3 regions of the Paenibacillus sp. FSL P2-0136 genome follow, and region 2 is predicted to be linked to each of the others. Evidence: predicted binding sites of a transcription regulator. Region 2 holds the regulator's gene; each other region holds the start of a gene.
The links. Region 2 encodes Rex, which represses fermentation and respiration genes when NADH is low (regulators of the CRP and FNR family bind a similar motif). Its sites were predicted from a motif close to TTGTGAAATATTTCACAA; they were not measured.
Positions count from the first base shown of each region.

Region 1: adhE (bifunctional acetaldehyde-CoA/alcohol dehydrogenase) is a predicted target of Rex. The motif match lies at 3,931-3,948, and genes of this name have one in related genera.
Region 3: NYE26_RS32445 (phosphoketolase family protein) is a predicted target of Rex. The motif match lies at 1,966-1,983, and genes of this name have one in related genera.

Region 1 covers NZ_CP150244.1:4,690,357-4,696,352, forward strand. The annotation lists gene pflB (formate C-acetyltransferase) at 1-972, opposite strand, end outside; gene adhE (bifunctional acetaldehyde-CoA/alcohol dehydrogenase) at 1,234-3,855, opposite strand; gene NYE26_RS20100 (extracellular solute-binding protein) at 4,608-5,996, opposite strand, start outside.
Region 2 covers NZ_CP150244.1:4,441,683-4,447,678, reverse strand. The annotation lists gene dinG (ATP-dependent DNA helicase DinG) at 1-1,477, shown strand, start outside; gene NYE26_RS18875 (redox-sensing transcriptional repressor Rex) at 1,627-2,277, shown strand; gene NYE26_RS18870 (amidohydrolase) at 2,267-3,568, shown strand; gene NYE26_RS18865 (DUF5590 domain-containing protein) at 3,598-4,119, shown strand; gene NYE26_RS18860 (aminoglycoside adenylyltransferase domain-containing protein) at 4,433-4,600, shown strand; gene NYE26_RS18855 (hypothetical protein) at 4,826-5,368, shown strand; gene NYE26_RS18850 (AAA family ATPase) at 5,361-5,996, shown strand, end outside.
Region 3 covers NZ_CP150244.1:7,536,666-7,542,661, forward strand. The annotation lists gene NYE26_RS32435 (response regulator) at 1-1,003, shown strand, start outside; gene NYE26_RS32440 (GntR family transcriptional regulator) at 1,097-1,819, shown strand; gene NYE26_RS32445 (phosphoketolase family protein) at 2,097-4,481, shown strand; gene NYE26_RS32450 (TIGR03915 family putative DNA repair protein) at 4,547-5,416, opposite strand; gene NYE26_RS32455 (putative DNA modification/repair radical SAM protein) at 5,416-5,996, opposite strand, start outside.

The DNA.
Region 1 (5,996 bases), 250 kb from region 2:
GTTATAGTCAGGCGTACGCAGGAATTTCACGATACGCAGCTTCATTACGAAATGGTCAACGATTTCTTGAGCTTGCTCTTCAGTCAGAGTACCTTCTTCAACGTCGCGTTGAACATAGATATCAAGGAAGGAAGATACGCGTCCAAGGGACATTGCCGCACCATTCTGTTCTTTAACAGCTGCCAGATAACCGAAATATACCCATTGTGTAGCTTCTTTGAAGTTCGTAGCCGGTTTGGAAATATCCATACCATGAGCTGCAGCCATTTGTTTCAGTTCGCCAAGAGCACGCATTTGCTCGGACAGCTCTTCACGCAGACGGATAACATCTTCTGTCATGGAGTCAACTTCAAGCTCAGCCAGTTGCTGCTTCTTGTCTTTAATCAGGAAATCAATACCATACAGAGCAATACGGCGATAGTCGCCGATGATACGTCCGCGGCCATAAGCATCAGGAAGACCTGTGATTACGCCCGATTTACGCACAGCTCTCATATCTGGTGTATATGCATCAAATACGCCTTGGTTATGCGTTTTGCGGATGTTCGTGAACATGTCAACGATATTCTGCGGAAGCTCGAAGCCATAAGCCTTAGTAGCATCGATCATCATCTTGATACCGCCGAACGGCTGAATGGAACGTCTGAAAGGCGCGTCAGTCTGAACGCCGACAATCTGTTCCTTGTCCTTGTCAATGTAGCCAGGAGCGTGGGAAGTGATGGTGGAGACAGTATCGAGGGATACATCCCATACGCCGCCTCTTTCTCTTTCTTCCTTGCTCAGCTGGGAGATAATCTTCCACAGTTCAGTTGTATTGCTGGTAGGTCCAACCAGGAAATCTTCAGTTCCTTCATAAGGCTTGATGTTCTTTGCAATAAAGTTGTTAACGTCAACTTTCTTGGCCCAGACACCTTTTGTGAAATTTCTCCAACCTGATTTTGCTTCTAATACTTCTTTTTCAATCACCGACATGCTAAATCCCTCCATTTATATTTATTATATTTGTAGAGATCGCGGGCTTGAAGGTTAATCCCGTGTCTCGTGATCCCGAAACTAATAGTTGTTATAAAATTCACAATCACATCTTCATAACGGGGATCGTTGTCTATATAAACATTTTAGTTTATTTTCTGAAAAAGGACTGTGACAAATATCACTCTTTCGGTGATATTTGTCACTTCCATCCAGTCCCATATTAACCTTTAACCTTATTCTTTGCCAGGCAACCGTTAATTAGTTATCGAATTTGCCGTAGAATGCGTTGCGGTATACATCAGCAAGCTCGGATACCAGCGGCATTTTAGGATTGGCAGTAGTACATTGGTCTTCAAATGCACGGTCAGCCAGATAGTCTACACGGGATTCGAAGTCCTTAGGATCGAAACCAAGAGCCGAGAAGGATTCTTCGATACCGAGTTTTTTGTTCATGTCGCGGATTGCATTGATCAGGCTGGTTACGCCTTCTTCGGTAGTGCGTGCAGGCAATCCCAGAATACGGGCGATTTCTGCGTACCGTTCGTCAGCTACAAAGTGCGAATATTTAGGGAACGAAGCGAACTTCGTAGGTTTCTTGGCATTGTAACGGATAACATGCGGCATCAGGATCGCATTGGTACGGCCGTGTGCGGTGTGATACTGTCCGCCCCATTTGTGTGCCAAGCTGTGGTTAATCCCCAGGAATGCGTTGGCAAAGGCCATACCGGCAAGCGTCGAAGCATTGTGCATTTTCTCACGGGCCAGCTTGTCACCTTGCAGTGCGGATTTCTCCAGCCACTGGAACACCAGTTGGATGGCTTTGATTGCCAGACCATCGGTATAGTCACTGGCCATTACAGATACATAAGCTTCGATAGCATGTGTCAATACGTCCATTCCTGTATCGGCAACTGCAGTCTTAGGCAAGCTGTAGACAAACTCAGGGTCAATAATTGCTACGTCTGGAGTCAGCTCATAGTCAGCGAGCGGATACTTGGTATTATTGCCTGTTGTCTTGTCTGTGATAACTGCGAACGATGTTACTTCAGAACCTGTACCCGAAGTGGTTGGAATGGCAACGAATTTCGCTTTGTTGCCGAGCTTAGGGAATTTGTATACCCGTTTGCGGATATCCATGAACTTCTGTTTCAGGCCGTTGAAGTCTGCATCCGGATGTTCGTAGAACAGCCACATACCCTTGGCAGCATCCATTGGGGAACCACCGCCGAGTGCGATGATGCAGTCCGGCTGGAATCTGTTCATCATAGCTGTACCTTTTTCTACAGTAGTAGTCGATGGATCCGGTTCAACTTCCGAGAACACTTCGATCGCTACAGGAGTCTGGCGCTGACGCAGATAGTGCTCAACTCTTTCAACATACCCCAGCTTAACCATTACAGGGTCAGTGATGATAGCAACGCGTGTGATATCAGGCATTTTGGCCAGGTACTGAGTGGCTCCCTTTTCGAAGTAAATCTTGTCAGGTACTTTAAACCATTGCATATTCACGGTACGACGATTCACCCTTTTCACGTTGATCAGATTGATTGCAGTGACGTTCTGCGATACCGAGTTGCGTCCGTAAGATCCGCAGCCCAGTGTCAATGAAGGGATATTAGTGTTGTAAATGTCGCCGATTGCGCCGTGAGTCGATGGCGAGTTGACGAGAATACGTCCGGTCTGCAGACGGTTGGAGAACTTCATGATTACTTCTTCGTTGTTGGAATGGATAGCCGAGCTGTGGCCCATGCCGCCAAATTCAACGATTTGAGCTGCGCGCTCGATACCCTGGTCAGCATTCTTCACCTTGTAGCAAGCCAGAACCGGGCTCAGCTTCTCAGCGGACAATGGATATTTAGTACCTACACCTTCAAGCTCAGCTACCAGGATCTTCGTTCCGGCAGGAACCTGAATGCCGCACATTTCAGCGATCTTCACAGCGGATTGGCCAACGATAGCCGGGTTAACTGCACATTTCTCTACGTTCATTGCGCCGCTGGTCAGCTTAGCTGCTTCTTCTTTGTTCACAAAGTAACAGCCGTTTGCAATCATTTTCTTTTTCACTTGATCGAAGATGGCTTCTTCAATGATAACTGCCTGTTCAGAAGCACAGATCATACCATTATCAAAAGTCTTCGACAGGATAAGGTCTGTTACAGCCTGATCAATATCAGCACTCTTCTCAATGAAGGCAGGCACGTTACCAGGACCTACGCCGAGTGCCGGTTTGCCGCAGCTGTAAGCTGCCTTGACCATTGCCGATCCGCCGGTTGCCAGAATCAGTGCAACGTCCGGATTGTTCATCAGTGCGTTTGTTTTGTCCATCGTAGGAAGCTCAATCCATTGGATGAAGTTCTCAGGTGCGCCTGCTGCTACGCCTGCATCATGCAGAATTTTGGCTGCTGCCGCACTGCACTCTTGCGCTGACGGGTGGAAACCGAATATAATAGGGTTACGTGTCTTAGCGGAAATCAAAGCTTTAAACATCGTGGTGGATGTTGGATTGGTTACCGGTGTGATACCCATAATGATTCCGACTGGTTCAGCAATCTTCTGGAAGCTGTCATAAGCGTTATCCTCAATAACGCCTACAGTCTTGTCGTACTTAATACCGTGCCAGATATATTCAGTGGAGAAGATGTTCTTTGTAATTTTGTCTTCGTATACTCCGCGTCCTGTTTCTTCAACAGCCAGTTTTGCCAGGTACATATGCTTGTCGAGTCCGGCCAGCGCCATTGCATGAACGATTGTGTTTGTCTGCTCTTGATCCAGGCCCATGAACGCTTCGTGGGCTTTCTTTGCTTTATCCACCAAAACCTGAATATACTCTTCAGCGGTGGTTTGTTTCACTTGGGCGGCGACTTCGTTTTTAACTGCCATCTCCCTCGTCCTCCTGTCAATTTTTAGGTTGTTTCTTTCTATACATTTATCTTAGCACATCCTTTTCACCTTGTATAGTGAAATCTTTCACAAAGTTTAAAGTTTTTTTTGAGTTGTTTTCAAAGCGCTTTCATTCGATCATTTACCGGTATTTTTTCCACATTATATGTAATATTTAATTAATATTTGTCTATTCTGCGAACGCAATACGATAGTCTGCAGCGTTGATGGCCCATCTTGCCTTGCAATGCCGGTTGGGCTTCGGGAATTTTGCTCATGAATGCCAAGCCTCCACTTCGGTTCATCCGTCGCTCTTCTACAGACTCACTCTGACGGTGAATATAAATATAAATCTCTGCCAAGTGGAAACGGCTTTGCCGTCCTTTTAAAGGACGGTAAATTACCCTGCGGGTGAACGATGCTAATGCCTCTCTCACCGGCCGCTTTTAAGGAGCAGTAATGGTAATGTTGCAGTTTTTGCAGGATTTCTCTATAACTTTTACGGGTTGCAAGTACAATGTTGCATTATTTGCACAAATTTCGGTGTTTAGAGCACGTTAGCGCTGAATTTGTTGCAGTTCGTGCAGGATTTCAGCATAGAACGCTTCTTTGGGGCAGTAATGTTGCACTTTTGGCAGGATTACTCTTAAAATGTTATTGGCATAATTTCCTGAAAGGAAAAAAAGGAGACAGCATCTCTGCTGCCCCCCTTATTCATCTCTTCCCCTAAGTCTAGAAAGAGACATCCCAGGCTACTCCACCTTAATGGTATCGAAAAATTTCTTCTGTACGGTTGCGGCTGCTGCATCAAGCTGGGCCTTCGAGTCCGTGCCTTCCTTGGCGAACAGCTCCTGAATGACATTGGACATGGTTGCATAGTAGTCCTGGGTATTGTACTGCGCCTCAGGCTTGCCGTCGAGCAGAGCCATAATATCTGTATTGTATTGATATACAATATCAGAGTATTTGTCATACACTGCTTTGGTCTTCTTGCCGAAGTCGGAATCGGCAGCATAGTAATCCAGAAGCGGCGGAATGAAGTATTTGCCGTCCGCCTTGCGCTGCTGCAGAATGGCATCGAGCGCATCCAGGCCTTTATCCGAGAAATAGTCGAAGGTAATATAACGGAAGGCCATCTCCTGCTCATCCTTGCTGGCATTCGGGTTAATGACCAGATAGTCGCCGCCGAGCACACCGGTATGCTTGCCGCCCTTCTCAGCCGCAGGCATTGGATAGGTCAGCACATCCTCAGGCTTGAACCCGCCCTGGTTAAGCGCCTGTTCAATGACTCCGTCTGATCCGGCCATTACCATCGCGGTACGGCCCTGCTGGAAGGCACCTACAGCATCGCCCCAGCCGAGCGCCCAATCCTGGGGAACCGCTTTGGCTTCCCATCTCAGCTTTTTATAGAAGTCCAGCGCTTTAACACCAGCTTCGGAATTGAAGGTGGCCACCACCTTTCCGCCCTCAATCTTCTGAATCTCCCCGCCTGCTTCGAACAGGAAGTTGGTCCAGTTCCAGCCGGCTTCGTTGCCTTTGCCCATCGGGGCAATCCCGGAGATACCTTTCTTGGGATCGGCCACTCCTTTGGCTGTGTTCAGCATGTCGTCCCAGGTCCAATCCATTGGAGGTACGGCTACTCCTTTGCCATCCAGCATCTTCTTGTTGATCATTGTTGTAGTGACGTAACCCTTTTGTGTAACCCCATACACCTTGCCGTCAATGATGAACTGGTTCTGCAGCACAGGATTGATCTGATCCTTGAACTCATAGTTATTCCACAGATCGGTGATGTCGGCTACCCAGCCCTTCTCAATCAGGAATTTAGCTTCGGTGGCATACGTGTTGAAGAAGGTCGGCGCTTCATTCGCTGCCATCTTCACCCCGATCTCGCTTACATTATACTGCCAGTCGTCCTTGACGATCTCCACGTTCGGATAGACTTCCTGGAACCGCTTGATCTTGTCATCCTCCTGCGCTCTCACCTCGGTCAGGTCCGGCGTAGGATAGTGGATTTTAATTGTTACCTTTCTCTGGGTGATATCGTCAGCCGGTGCTGCAGACGGAGTGGCTGACTCTTCCGCCGCCTGGGTCGCTGCTGGTGCAGGTGTCGCTTCTCCCCCGTCAGCCGCCGGCTTGTT
Region 2 (5,996 bases):
TTACGACCATCTTGTAATTGATGAAGCCCATCATCTGGAGGATATTGCCGGCAAGCATCTTGGCATGCAGATGAAATATTTCACATTCGCCCATACCCTCACCCGACTCTATAAGGATAGCCGGAGCGGGCAGCTGCCTGCCCTCCGCCAGAGTCTGCAGTCTTCGGGCAGTGAGCAGGCTTCCGAATGGAGCGGCGTGATCGACCGGATCTATCCCGATCTGCTGACGGTGAAGGAGTCCTGGGATGCGCTCAGCGACCGGCTCTTCAGCCTGCTGCCTGAGCGCAGCGATGCCGGGGCCGGTGAAGCAGGTCAGCTGGTGGCACGCCTGCAGCCGGGCAAGAAGCCGAAGGATTGGGAGGAGCTGGCTGCCCTTGAGAATACACTGAACCTCAGTCTGAGCGATATCATCCGCAAGGGCGACAAAATGCTCAGTGAGATGCGTGACACGGACAGCCAATCCTCCTCAGACAGTCTTGTGACCGATATCGGCGGGTTATTCAAGGATCTGGCATCCATTAGAGAGCAGATCCGCTTCTTCATGAGTCTGAACGATGAGAATATCGTGTATTGGCTGGAGGGAAGCGGTAATTATAAGGGCAAGTCACTGCAAATGTATGCTGTTCCTGTAGATGTCAGCACCCAGCTCAGGGAGCTGTTCTTCGATAAGAAGAAGAGCATTATCCTGACCTCGGCCACCTTATCCGTGGATAAATCCTTCCAGTTCATGATTGATAACCTGGGTCTTGGCGAGGCTGCAGAGCAGCGGCGTCTGATGACAACACTGCTTCCGTCGCCATTCAAGTATCGTGAGCAGGCTCTCCTGGTCATTCCCCGGGACTTCCCGAGCGTCAAGGGGAGTATTGGGGATGCCCGCTTCGTGGACACCCTCGTGCACTCCCTTGCCGAGACAGCTGTAACAACACGGGGGCGGATGCTGGTGCTGTTCACCTCCTACAAGATGCTGCGCCAGGTGTATGAACCGCTGAAGGAGGCACTTGCCTCACAGGATATCGCGGTACTCGGACAAGGTGTGGAAGGCGGCAGCCGGAGCAAGCTGATCCGCCGCTTCCAGGACAGCCCGGCTTCGGTCTTGCTGGGTACCAGCAGCTTCTGGGAAGGGGTGGATATCCCTGGAGAAGCATTGACCTGCCTGGCGATTGTCAGACTGCCGTTCCAGCCGCCGAATCACCCGCTGGCAGAAGCGAAGTCAGAGCTGCTTCAGGCACAGAAGAAGAATCCGTTCATGAAGCTGTCCGTGCCGCAGGCTGTCATCCGCTTCAAGCAGGGCTTCGGGCGGCTGGTCCGCACGGCGCAGGACCGGGGCATCGTAATTGTGTACGATACCAGAGTGATTGAATCGCATTACGGAAAGTACTTTCTGTACTCGCTCCCCGGTCCCAAGATGGAGCATATGCTCACCGAGCAGATGGTCCCGAGAATTGCCGAATGGCTGGATGACGGCGGGGTTTCCTAATTCATCTGCTATTGCTATTATTAATAAGTCATGATTATCCTGAAGATCCGTTCCCGCCTGTCCTGCCACTCCGGCAGGCGGCGGGGCACGGTTGCTATAATTGTACGGAATGAAGTGTAGGCTAACAAAACTTTTAAGGAGGAGAATACATGAAATCGGATAAAATATCGGAGGCCGTCGTGCGCAGGCTCCCAGTGTACCTGCGTTTCCTGAACGATCTCCAAAAACGTGAAATCTCCACAGTCTCTTCTCAGGAGCTGGGCCAGAAGCTTGACCTAAATCCCGCCCAGATCCGTAAGGATTTGGCTTATTTTGGTGATTTTGGCAGAAAAGGCATCGGCTATGATGTATCTTATCTGATTGAGAAGATCCGCCATATCCTGAAGCTTGACCAGCAAATTAATGTTGCACTGGTTGGAGCCGGTAACCTCGGTCATGCCTTGTCTAACTACAACGCTTACTTGAAGGATACGATGAAGATTACTGCCATCTTCGATGCCTACCCGCCGAAGGTGGGCCAGCAGATCAACTCGCTGGTTGTGCAGCCGATGGAGGAGCTAAGCAGTACCATCCGCTCGCAGGGCATCCGGATCGGGATTATTACCGTGCCTGACAGCGAAGCCCAGAACGTAGCTGATATTCTTGTGGATTCCGGTATCGAAGCGATTCTGAACTTCGCACCGGTTATTCTCAAGACGCCTGCCAATATCCGGATTCATGCCGCAGATTTCACCACAGATCTGCAGAGCTTGGCCTATTATTTGCATGATGGAAAGGATGAGGCTGAAGATGAGCAGTAAGATCACGATAATCAAGAATGGGCACTTCCTGGTTCCGGGCAGTGACAAGCCGGTACTGAGCGGGTACATGACCCTGGAGAATGATTTGATTACTTACATAGGTGAAGCTGAGCCGGTAGTGGAGGATGGCGCACAGGTCGTAGACGGCAGCCGTCTGCTGTTCATGCCTGGTCTGGTAAATACCCATGGTCATACTGCAATGTCACTGCTGCGCGGGTACGGTGACGATATGGTGCTTCAGACTTGGCTGCAGGAGAAGATGTGGCCGATGGAAGAGAAATTCACTGGTGATGATGTATATTGGGGAACCTCGTTGTCCGTGCTGGAGATGCTGAAGGGCGGCACAACCACCTTCCTCGATATGTATGATCATATGGACCGGGTAGCGGAAGTAACGGAGCAGTCCGGTATTCGTGCTGTGCTGATGCGCGGCGTAATTGGGCTGTGCCCGGAAGAGGTACAGCAAGCGAAGCTTGCTGAGGCGATTGCTTTTGCCCGTAACTGGCACGGCAAGGCTGACGGCAGAATTACGACCATGCTCTCACCGCACGCCCCGTACACCTGTCCTCCAGAGTTTTTCATGAAGTTTGTGCAGGCTGCCCATGATCTGGACTTGCCAATGCACACCCATATGTCCGAGACGCGCCATGAAGTGGAACAGAACGTGGCCGACTACGGCCTGCGTCCGGTCGCGCATCTGGAGAAGCTCGGGATGTTCACCCGTCCTTCGCTCATTGCCCACGGGGTTCATCTGAACGATGAAGAGATCGGTATCCTGGCCCGCCATAACGTTGGCGTGTCGCATAACCCCGGCAGTAACCTGAAGCTGGCCAGCGGGGTAGCCCGTGTTCCTGAGCTGCTGAGAGCCGGGGTTAAGGTCTCTCTGGGGACAGACGGTGCGGCGAGCAACAACAATCTGGATATGTTCGAAGAGATGCGGCTGGTGGCTCTGATCCACAAGGGCGTAAGCGGTGATCCTACAGCGGTACCGGCTCCTGAGGCGCTTCTGATGGCTACGGAGTATGGGGCGCAGTCTATTTTCCTAAGCGGGGTGGGCCGGCTTGCAGCAGGAATGAAGGCCGACTTCATCGCACTTGATATTGACCAGCCTCATCTGCTGCCGCATACCGATCTGCTCTCCCATGCCGTATATTCGGCAAGTGCCAAGGATGTGGAGCATGTATGGGTGAACGGCCAGCAGGTTGTGAAGCATGGACAATGCCTGACACTTGATGAAGAAGCCATCCGCCGCAAAGCACAGGAGACGTTCGAGAGCCTGCTTAAACGGTAATTCAAGGGAACGGGAAAGGAAGCAGCGTGGTGAAGAAGAAGAGGAGAAAATGGATCTGGCTGGGGATTACCGTGGTGCTGCTCCTTCTGTTCGGACTTAGCCAGTTCTATGCCTACATTATGAAGGACCAGTGGAACGAGCGGAGTGAGGCCAAGGAGCTGGCCCGGGCGCGTGCCGGACTAACAGAGGTAACCAAGGCCCAGAAATCTGTATGGAATGAGAATGAGATCTACTGGGTGCTGACCGGTAAAAATGAATCAGGGACCGAGCTGATGGTGTGGGTCCGTTTCACCTTGGAGGGCAAGCCTGCCGGAGGCGACAATGACCTGTATGCTGAGGAACTGAGCAATGGCACCTCAGAAGAGAAAATGCGCGGAATCATAGCCGCCCAGCTGCCGGACATTACGATCGAACGGCTGCTGCCCGGTGTATACAACGGGGAATATGCCTGGCAGCTATTTTACAAAAAAGACGGGCGATTCTATTATAACTTTTACCGCTTCAAGGATGGCAGCGCCATCGGTGAGGGGTACAGCCTGCCGAACCGTTAAGCTAAGCGGTGAGCGGCAGAATAAAAACGGGGGGACAGATTATCTGTTCCTCCGTTTTTTTATCCATCATGTTGAAAAGTTTGAGATACATCAATTGATATACGGAGTGTATACCTCGTCTGCTAGCGCTAACCTACATATATGTCGAGGAAGATGAAATAGGAAATTTTAGCACATTTGGATAAGATTAAAGCGAAATTGATCTGCTGATCGTCATTCGGAAGCGCATTTAGAGCGGTACAGAACTGATGAGAATTATGTGTGCGGCGGCTTTGAGGATGCTGATCTGGCGGCGGATTTTGCATATTAAGAAATCACCGGGGAGTGGGGGCTGCAGCAGTTGCCGGAAGTCTATCACGGCTTGCTTAGACAGTGTCTGAAGGAATATTGCGGTGCGGCAGTCGCCGAAGGCTATGAACCGCGCGAATTAACTGATTTTGCAGAATATATGATGGCTGAAATCAAGCGTAATCTGGAGTAACAGTTGGCCGGTCTAAAATGATTATCTATTGAAACATCCAGAAATTAGTATCAAAAATTTTAAATATATTCACAACTTAATGTAAAATCGTATATACACCTATGATATACTACTACTTGTACTAAGACATGCTTAAGAGCATGTCAGTCTCGGATGGGCGCTAGACACGCTGGCTGGTCTTTATTATAGAGTTATGCTCGGTCATTATTGAGAGGAGGACGTTTCTTGAAACTGCGTCTTATGCCTGTACTGCTAACGTCTCTGCTGTCTGCTGCATTATTGTTTGGTGGCTGGTATTCCTACCGTCAATTCGTGGTACAGGAGCCGCTGCAGAAGCTGGTATCATCCTACGAGGGAGTGAAGGATTCCCATATTACTATTAAACGCAATGAGGTCACTTTGAAACTGGATTTGCAGCCGGGCACGAAATTACGTGAACTGGTACAGTATGTATCAAGAGAAGGCAGCACTGCTATTGACGGACGGACCCTGAAGCTGGATGTGGAACAGAAGCCGAGTGAACTGCTGGATGAGTATTGGGATAAAGCGATGTTCTCTGTAGCAGAAGCGATGGAGAGCCGGAAGTATACATTGATACCAGCTAAGCTGGACGGATTGAAGGAGCAGGAGAGCAAGTACAGTGGGGTTACAGCTACCACAGAGATTGACGACAATAATGTATATGTAAGCCTGAGCAACGGCAAAGAGAGCAAATTTATCATTCTGCCGCGTGCAGCAGCCAAGATGGGAGTGTGGAACAATGCCTAAGTACTGGAAAGAGGTTGTAGCCGGATTCGTTCCGGTCATGCTGATTTTTATGGCTTTTGTGGGGATCAATATCTTCCCTGTAATCATAGCGCTGGGCATGGTTGCCGCGCTCCTGTTCATTGCCCATGCCCGCGGCGGACTGACGGTTAATGCAGGTGCAGATAAGAAGCGCAAGAAGAACGGCCCCTCTAAGCTGACCTTTGAAGAGATCGGCGGACAGGACAATGCCAAGCAGGAGCTGCGTGAAGCGCTGGACTTCCTGATCCGGCATGAAGAAATCAGCAAGTTCGGGATTCGCCCGCTCAAGGGAATTCTGCTTACAGGTCCTCCTGGAACAGGAAAGACGCTGATGGCCAAGGCTGCGGCGCATTATACGGGCTCCGTGTTTGTAGCTGCCTCGGGTAGTGAATTCGTTGAGATGTATGTCGGTGTGGGTGCGGGACGCGTACGCGATTTGTTCAAGGATGCCCGCACACGCGCACTCAAGGAGAATAAGCAAAGCGCCATTATTTTCATTGATGAAATCGACGTCATCGGCGGGAAGCGCGAAGGCGGACAACAGCGCGAATATGATCAGACCCTCAATCAGCTGCTGACGGAGATGGACGGAATTTATAACAACGATACC
Region 3 (5,996 bases), 3.1 Mb from region 2:
CGATATTGTGTTTCTCGATATTCATTTACCGGAGCTGAGCGGGATTGAACTGGCGGAAAGGCTGCTGGAACGGAGACCCGATCTGCAGGTTGTATTCGTAACGGCATATGATAAGTATGCGATCAAGGCTTTTGAGCTGAATGCCCTGGATTATTTGCTTAAGCCGATTCATACGGACCGTCTGAAGCTTACAGTTCGGAGATTGAATGCTCAGCAGAAGCCTGGCCTGGCAGCCCAGGCAGCGTCAGCGCAGACAAGCTGGAGAATGCTGATGCTCGATGCCTTCCGGATCTACGAAGGGAGTCAGGAGCTTCCGTCACTGCAATGGAGAACGGCGAAGGCGCAGGAAATCTTCTTTTACCTGCTGCATCATCGCGGCAAAGTGGTCAGTAAAGCCACTCTGATTGAGTTGCTGTGGGCTGATTTTGATCCGAACAGGGCCTATCCGCAGTTATATACGGCTGTGTATCATATCCGCAAGATGCTGGAGCCCTTCAGCAGAGAACGGATTCTCCTGCAAAATACGGCGGACGGCTATCTGCTCAAGCTGAATGGAATCTGCCTGGACGTTGATGAGTTTGACCGCTTTATCCAAGCGGGGTTAGAGCTCTCGAATGACACACTGCCCGAATACGAACGAATCCTGAAGCTGTTCAAGAGCGAATATCTGGAGGGGTACGATTATGTGTGGGCGGAGCTTGAGCGGCAGAGATTCCAGCTGCAGTGGATTCGGCTGAAGCTGAATCTGGTCCGCTGGTATATGGGGAATGCAGAATATGAACAGGCCTTCAAGCACATTGAACAGGTCTGCACCCGCTATCCGTTAGAGGAGCAGGCGCAATTATTGTACATGCAAATATCGGATAGAATGGGCTTTCATTTTCTGGTGCAAAGACAGTATGTATTGCTGGAAACGGTCATGGAAGCAGAGGTTGCGGAGAAACCGAGCCGGGAGATTGTCAAATGGTATAGGGATTGGGATAACAAGCGTCAAAAAGGGTGAATCCGTGGATTCATCCTTTTTGCCCTATCTAAATTATGATATATTTAATCTTGAATGAACTTGTTCTGCAAAGATCCGACGAAGGAGCACCCCATGACCCAATTTGTCTACAAGCAGATTATTGCTGACCTCAAAACGAAGATCTTTGCCGGGCAGTACGCCGATATGAAGCTGCCGGATGAGCGTAGTCTCAGCGAGGCGTATCAGGTTAGCCGCAGTACCATTAAGCGTGCGCTGATGAAGATGGAGAGCTCGGGCATTATTTTCAAGAAACGCGGCTCCGGCACCTTCATCAATCCGTTATATATAAAGAACGATTCGATCTTCAATTACGAAGGCTCTAATCTGGGGGTGTCGGATAACTTCCAGATGCACGGCAAGAAGCCGGAGATCAAGGTGCTGAGCTTCGAGGTCATCCGGCCCACGGAGGAGCTTCAGCGGGATTTGTTCCTGATGCCACATGATTTCGTGTATAAGATCGTGCGTCTGCGCCTGTTTGAAGGTGCGCCCTTCATGATTGAGACGGGATATATTCCGATCAAAATTGTGCAAAATCTCGACCAGACGATTATTGAGGGGTCGATTTTTCATTATCTGGAGGAGTCGCGCAATCTGGCGGTGACCAAATCCTTTTTGTCTATTTTTGCCGAGCCTTCACTGCTGAATGATCAGGAGCTGCTCCATCTTAAAGAGAATGAACCCGTGGGGATTATGGAGGGGATCTTTTTCCTGGATAACGGCACGCCGTTCGAATTCTCGCATATGCGCTTCCATTACGAGTATCTAAAGTTTAACACTTTCGTATCTGTGCATTAACGGATGGACGGTGTAAATAGCATAACTGAGGTATAGCAGGCCGGGAGGAATCCCGGTCTTTTTAGCGTTTTTTTATCATGACAAATTAATCCATAATTATAAAAATAAACATCTTTTTGTGCGTGGTTTGCAGAGGGATTCATACTATGTTCAAAAATTCACAATATTGGACCGTATTAATTTCTAAAAAGATTGAATTTCTGAAATGCCGATGTATGATGTAAATGTAGAAGTGATACATTCAATTTACAAAGAAAAAGATTAGGGAGTGGAAGACATGGGATTAACAATCGAACAGGTGGATTATTCCTCCAAAACGTATCTGGCAAAGCTTGACGCTTACTGGCGTGCAACGAACTACATCTCCGTAGGTCAGCTTTATTTGAAGGATAATCCGTTGTTAAGAGAACCGTTGAAGGATGCAGACGTCAAAGTGAAGCCGATCGGACACTGGGGCACGATCCCTGGGCAGAACTTTATCTATGCGCACCTGAACCGCGTTATCACTAAATATGATCTCAACATGTTCTATATTGAAGGCCCGGGCCATGGCGGTCAGGTGATGGTATCGAACTCTTATCTTGACGGAACCTACACCGAAATCTACCCGCAGATCACTCAGGACATCCCAGGTCTGAAAAAGCTGTTTAAGCAGTTCTCCTTCCCTGGCGGTGTTGCCTCCCATGCAGCTCCTGAAACACCCGGATCGATTCATGAAGGCGGCGAGCTGGGTTACTCCCTGTCGCACAGCGTGGGTTCGATTCTGGATAACCCTGACCTGATCTCCGCTGTAGTTGTAGGTGACGGCGAAGCAGAGACCGGTCCTCTGGCCGCTTCCTGGCTGTCCAACCGGTTCATCAACCCGATTACAGACGGTGCTGTATTACCGATTCTGCATTTGAACGGCTTCAAGATCAGCAACCCGACGATTCTGTCACGGATGAGCAGAGAAGAATTGACCGCCTATTTTGCCGGCAACGGTTGGGAAGCATTCTTCGTAGAAGGCGAGAACCCGGATCTGATGCACCCGGAAATGGCGAAGGTCTTGGATACAATCGTAGAGAGAATTGCCGCCATTCAGAAGAATGCCCGTGAAAATAACGATACTACACGCCCTGTATGGCCGATGCTGGTCTTCCGCTCCCCTAAAGGCTGGACCGGTCCGAAATCGTGGGATGGCGTGCCGAACGAAGGCTCCTTCCGTGCCCACCAGGTGCCGATTCCGGTCGATCAGAAGAACATGAAGCATGCACCAGCCTTGCTTGAATGGCTGAACAGCTACAGACCTGAGGAACTGTTCGATGAGAATGGCCGTCTGAACGCAGATCTGGCTGAAATTCTGCCAACCGGCGACAGACGTATGGGGATGAACCCTGTAACGAATGCCGGCAAGCTGATTAAAGACCTGCACAAGCCGAACTTCCGCAACTATACTCTCGATAATTCCGCCCCAGGCCAAGTAATTGCACAGGATATGGCCGTACTGGGCAAATACCTGAAAGAGGTTGTAACCCTCAACGAAGAGAACCGCAACTTCCGTATTTTCGGACCGGATGAGACTATGTCTAACCGTCTGGGACCAGTATTCGAAGTGACCAAGCGTCAATGGATGGATGCCATTCAGGAACCGCAGGATGAATTCCTGGCTCCCTATGGCCGTGTCATTGACTCCCAGTTGTCTGAGCATCAGGCAGAGGGGATTCTGGAAGGGTATGTACTGACTGGCCGCCACGGATTCTTCGCCAGCTATGAAGCCTTCCTGCGCGTGGTCGATTCGATGATCACCCAGCACTTCAAGTGGCTGCGCAAGGCTACAGATCAGACCTGGAGAGAAGACATTCCTTCCCTGAACGTGATCGCTACATCGACAGTGTTCCAGCAGGACCATAACGGCTATACCCACCAAGATCCGGGTCTGCTCGGCCATCTGGCTGACAAGAAGCCTGAATTTATCCGTGAGTATCTGCCGTCCGATGCGAACAGCTTGCTGGCTGTGTTCGACAAGATCCTGAATGACCGCCAGAAGATCAACCTGATCGTATCCTCCAAGCATCCGCGTCCGCAGTGGTTCTCGGCTGACGAAGCTCAGGAGCTGGTGGACAAAGGCCTCAAGATCATTGACTGGGCCAGCACCGACAAAGGCGGAGAGCCGGATCTCGTTATCGCTTCTTCGGGTACCGAACCAACTATGGAAGCCTTGGCTGCCATCTCGATCCTGCATGAGAAGCTGCCTGAGCTGAAAATCCGTTACATTAACGTAGTCGATCTGCTGAAGCTGAGAAGCCAGAAGCTCGATCCGCGCGGCTTGTCTGACGAAGAGTTTGATCAATTTTTCACAAAGGATAAACCGGTCATCTTCGCCTTCCACGGCTATGAAGGCCTGATCAAAGACCTGTTCTTCGACCGCCACAACCACAACCTGCATGTGCACGGCTACCGCGAGAATGGCGATATCACTACACCGTTCGATATGCGTGTACTGAACCAGATGGACCGCTTCGATCTTACGAAGGAAGCTGTGCTGAGCCTGCCGGAAGCAAACAAATACCAGGCCATCGCTGACGAGATGGACGCCATGGTGCAGAAGCATCACGCGTACATCCGTGAAGAAGGCATCGACCTTCCAGAGGTTGAGAGCTGGGTATGGAAGGCTTTGAACTAAGCTCTAGATGATCGTGTTATTTCATTAATAATATAGTAGGCTTCAATTAAGGAGCGCTCCGGTAGTCATGTTGATGGCTGCGGAGCGCTCTTTTTGTCCAATGATTGGAGCTGGATTATGGTCTCCGGGACCTCCGGCTGCAATACCTTCTTCCGCTGCGCCGCGGTGAGTACAGGGACACCATTACTCCCATTCATCTCCAACATGTGCTTCCAATAGCGCTTCGGCATCTTAGAGGAACGCAGCCGGTCGCTCTTGCGCTCCTTGATGCCGATGGCGTGATAGAAGCCGGTCCATAAGCGGCGGTACGCTTCCTCCGTCTCATCGGGCTCGGGGGGAGTCCACCCGCTTAAGGGAACGATGGCCTCCCGTCCGGGCTCATGAATCAGCGCCGCCCCGTGCTTCTGGTCGTAGATCATGAAGCTCTCCCCCTGGAACCGGTCGCAGAAGTGTTCCCGGATTACAGGCAGCACATAGCCCTGCGGTTCAATGACTGCGGCCATGACCGGGCCGTATACAGAGAAGCGGACGAAGCCTGTATACAGATGCGCTTCATGCCGGAGCTGCTGAACGGCCTTCATCAGACTGTTAACAGTATCATCAGCCAGCATATTCATCACCTTGCGGCCATGCTGGAAGCCGAGATACAGGAAGTTCAGCAGCAGCATTTCCTTATCGGGGGCGCAGCTCCAGAAGCCCAGACGCACCAGCTCCTCGGCTTCGCGGCTGATCCGCAGCGGCAGGGACTTCAGTACCCGCGCGGCCTTCTCCTTGTCGGTCTCAATCCATTTTGCTTCCAGCAGCAGGCCCATTTCCCCGCCTTCAGCATGAATTGCCAGCGGAATCTCCTTCCAGGCATAGCTCTCAAATACACAGCACAGCAGACCCTCGAAGCTTCCGTCATAGGTGTACGCCAGTGCGGACGGCTTGAACATCAGGCCTTCGCCCCCTTGTTGAAGCTGTTCCAGTCCCCGGCGGCGGGCAAGGTGGAGAGGTTGAAGTCATCGAACAGCGTGAGCTGTTCCACCTGCGGCTGCTGGAGAGCCAGCTGCTGCCCGGACATGAGGGAGCGGAGCAGCGTATGCTCGCTTACCTTCAGCCCTTCCAGCGGTTTGTCCTTGCAGGTGATGAAGAACTGGGCACGCTTGAGGACCACTCCCAGCCTCTTCAGCGCGTGGAAATCGAGCGATCCGGCCCGTCTGGCCTTCACGATCCGCTGTGCACTTCTTACGCCGATGCCGGGTACACGCAGCAGCATTTCGTACGGGGCGCGGTTGATCTCAACGGGGAACTGCTCCCGGTGGTTAACGGCCCAGCTGCACTTGGGGTCCAGCAGCGGGTTGAAGTTCGGCACGGCCTCATCCAATAATTCATTCGCCTTGAAGCCGTAGAAGCGCAGCAGCCAATCGGCTTGATAGAGCCGGTGTTCCCGCAGCAGCGGCGGCTTGGTGTCTAGAGCGGGCAGGAGGGAATCCTCCACCACCGGGGTGTAGGCCGAGAAGAATACGCGCTTAA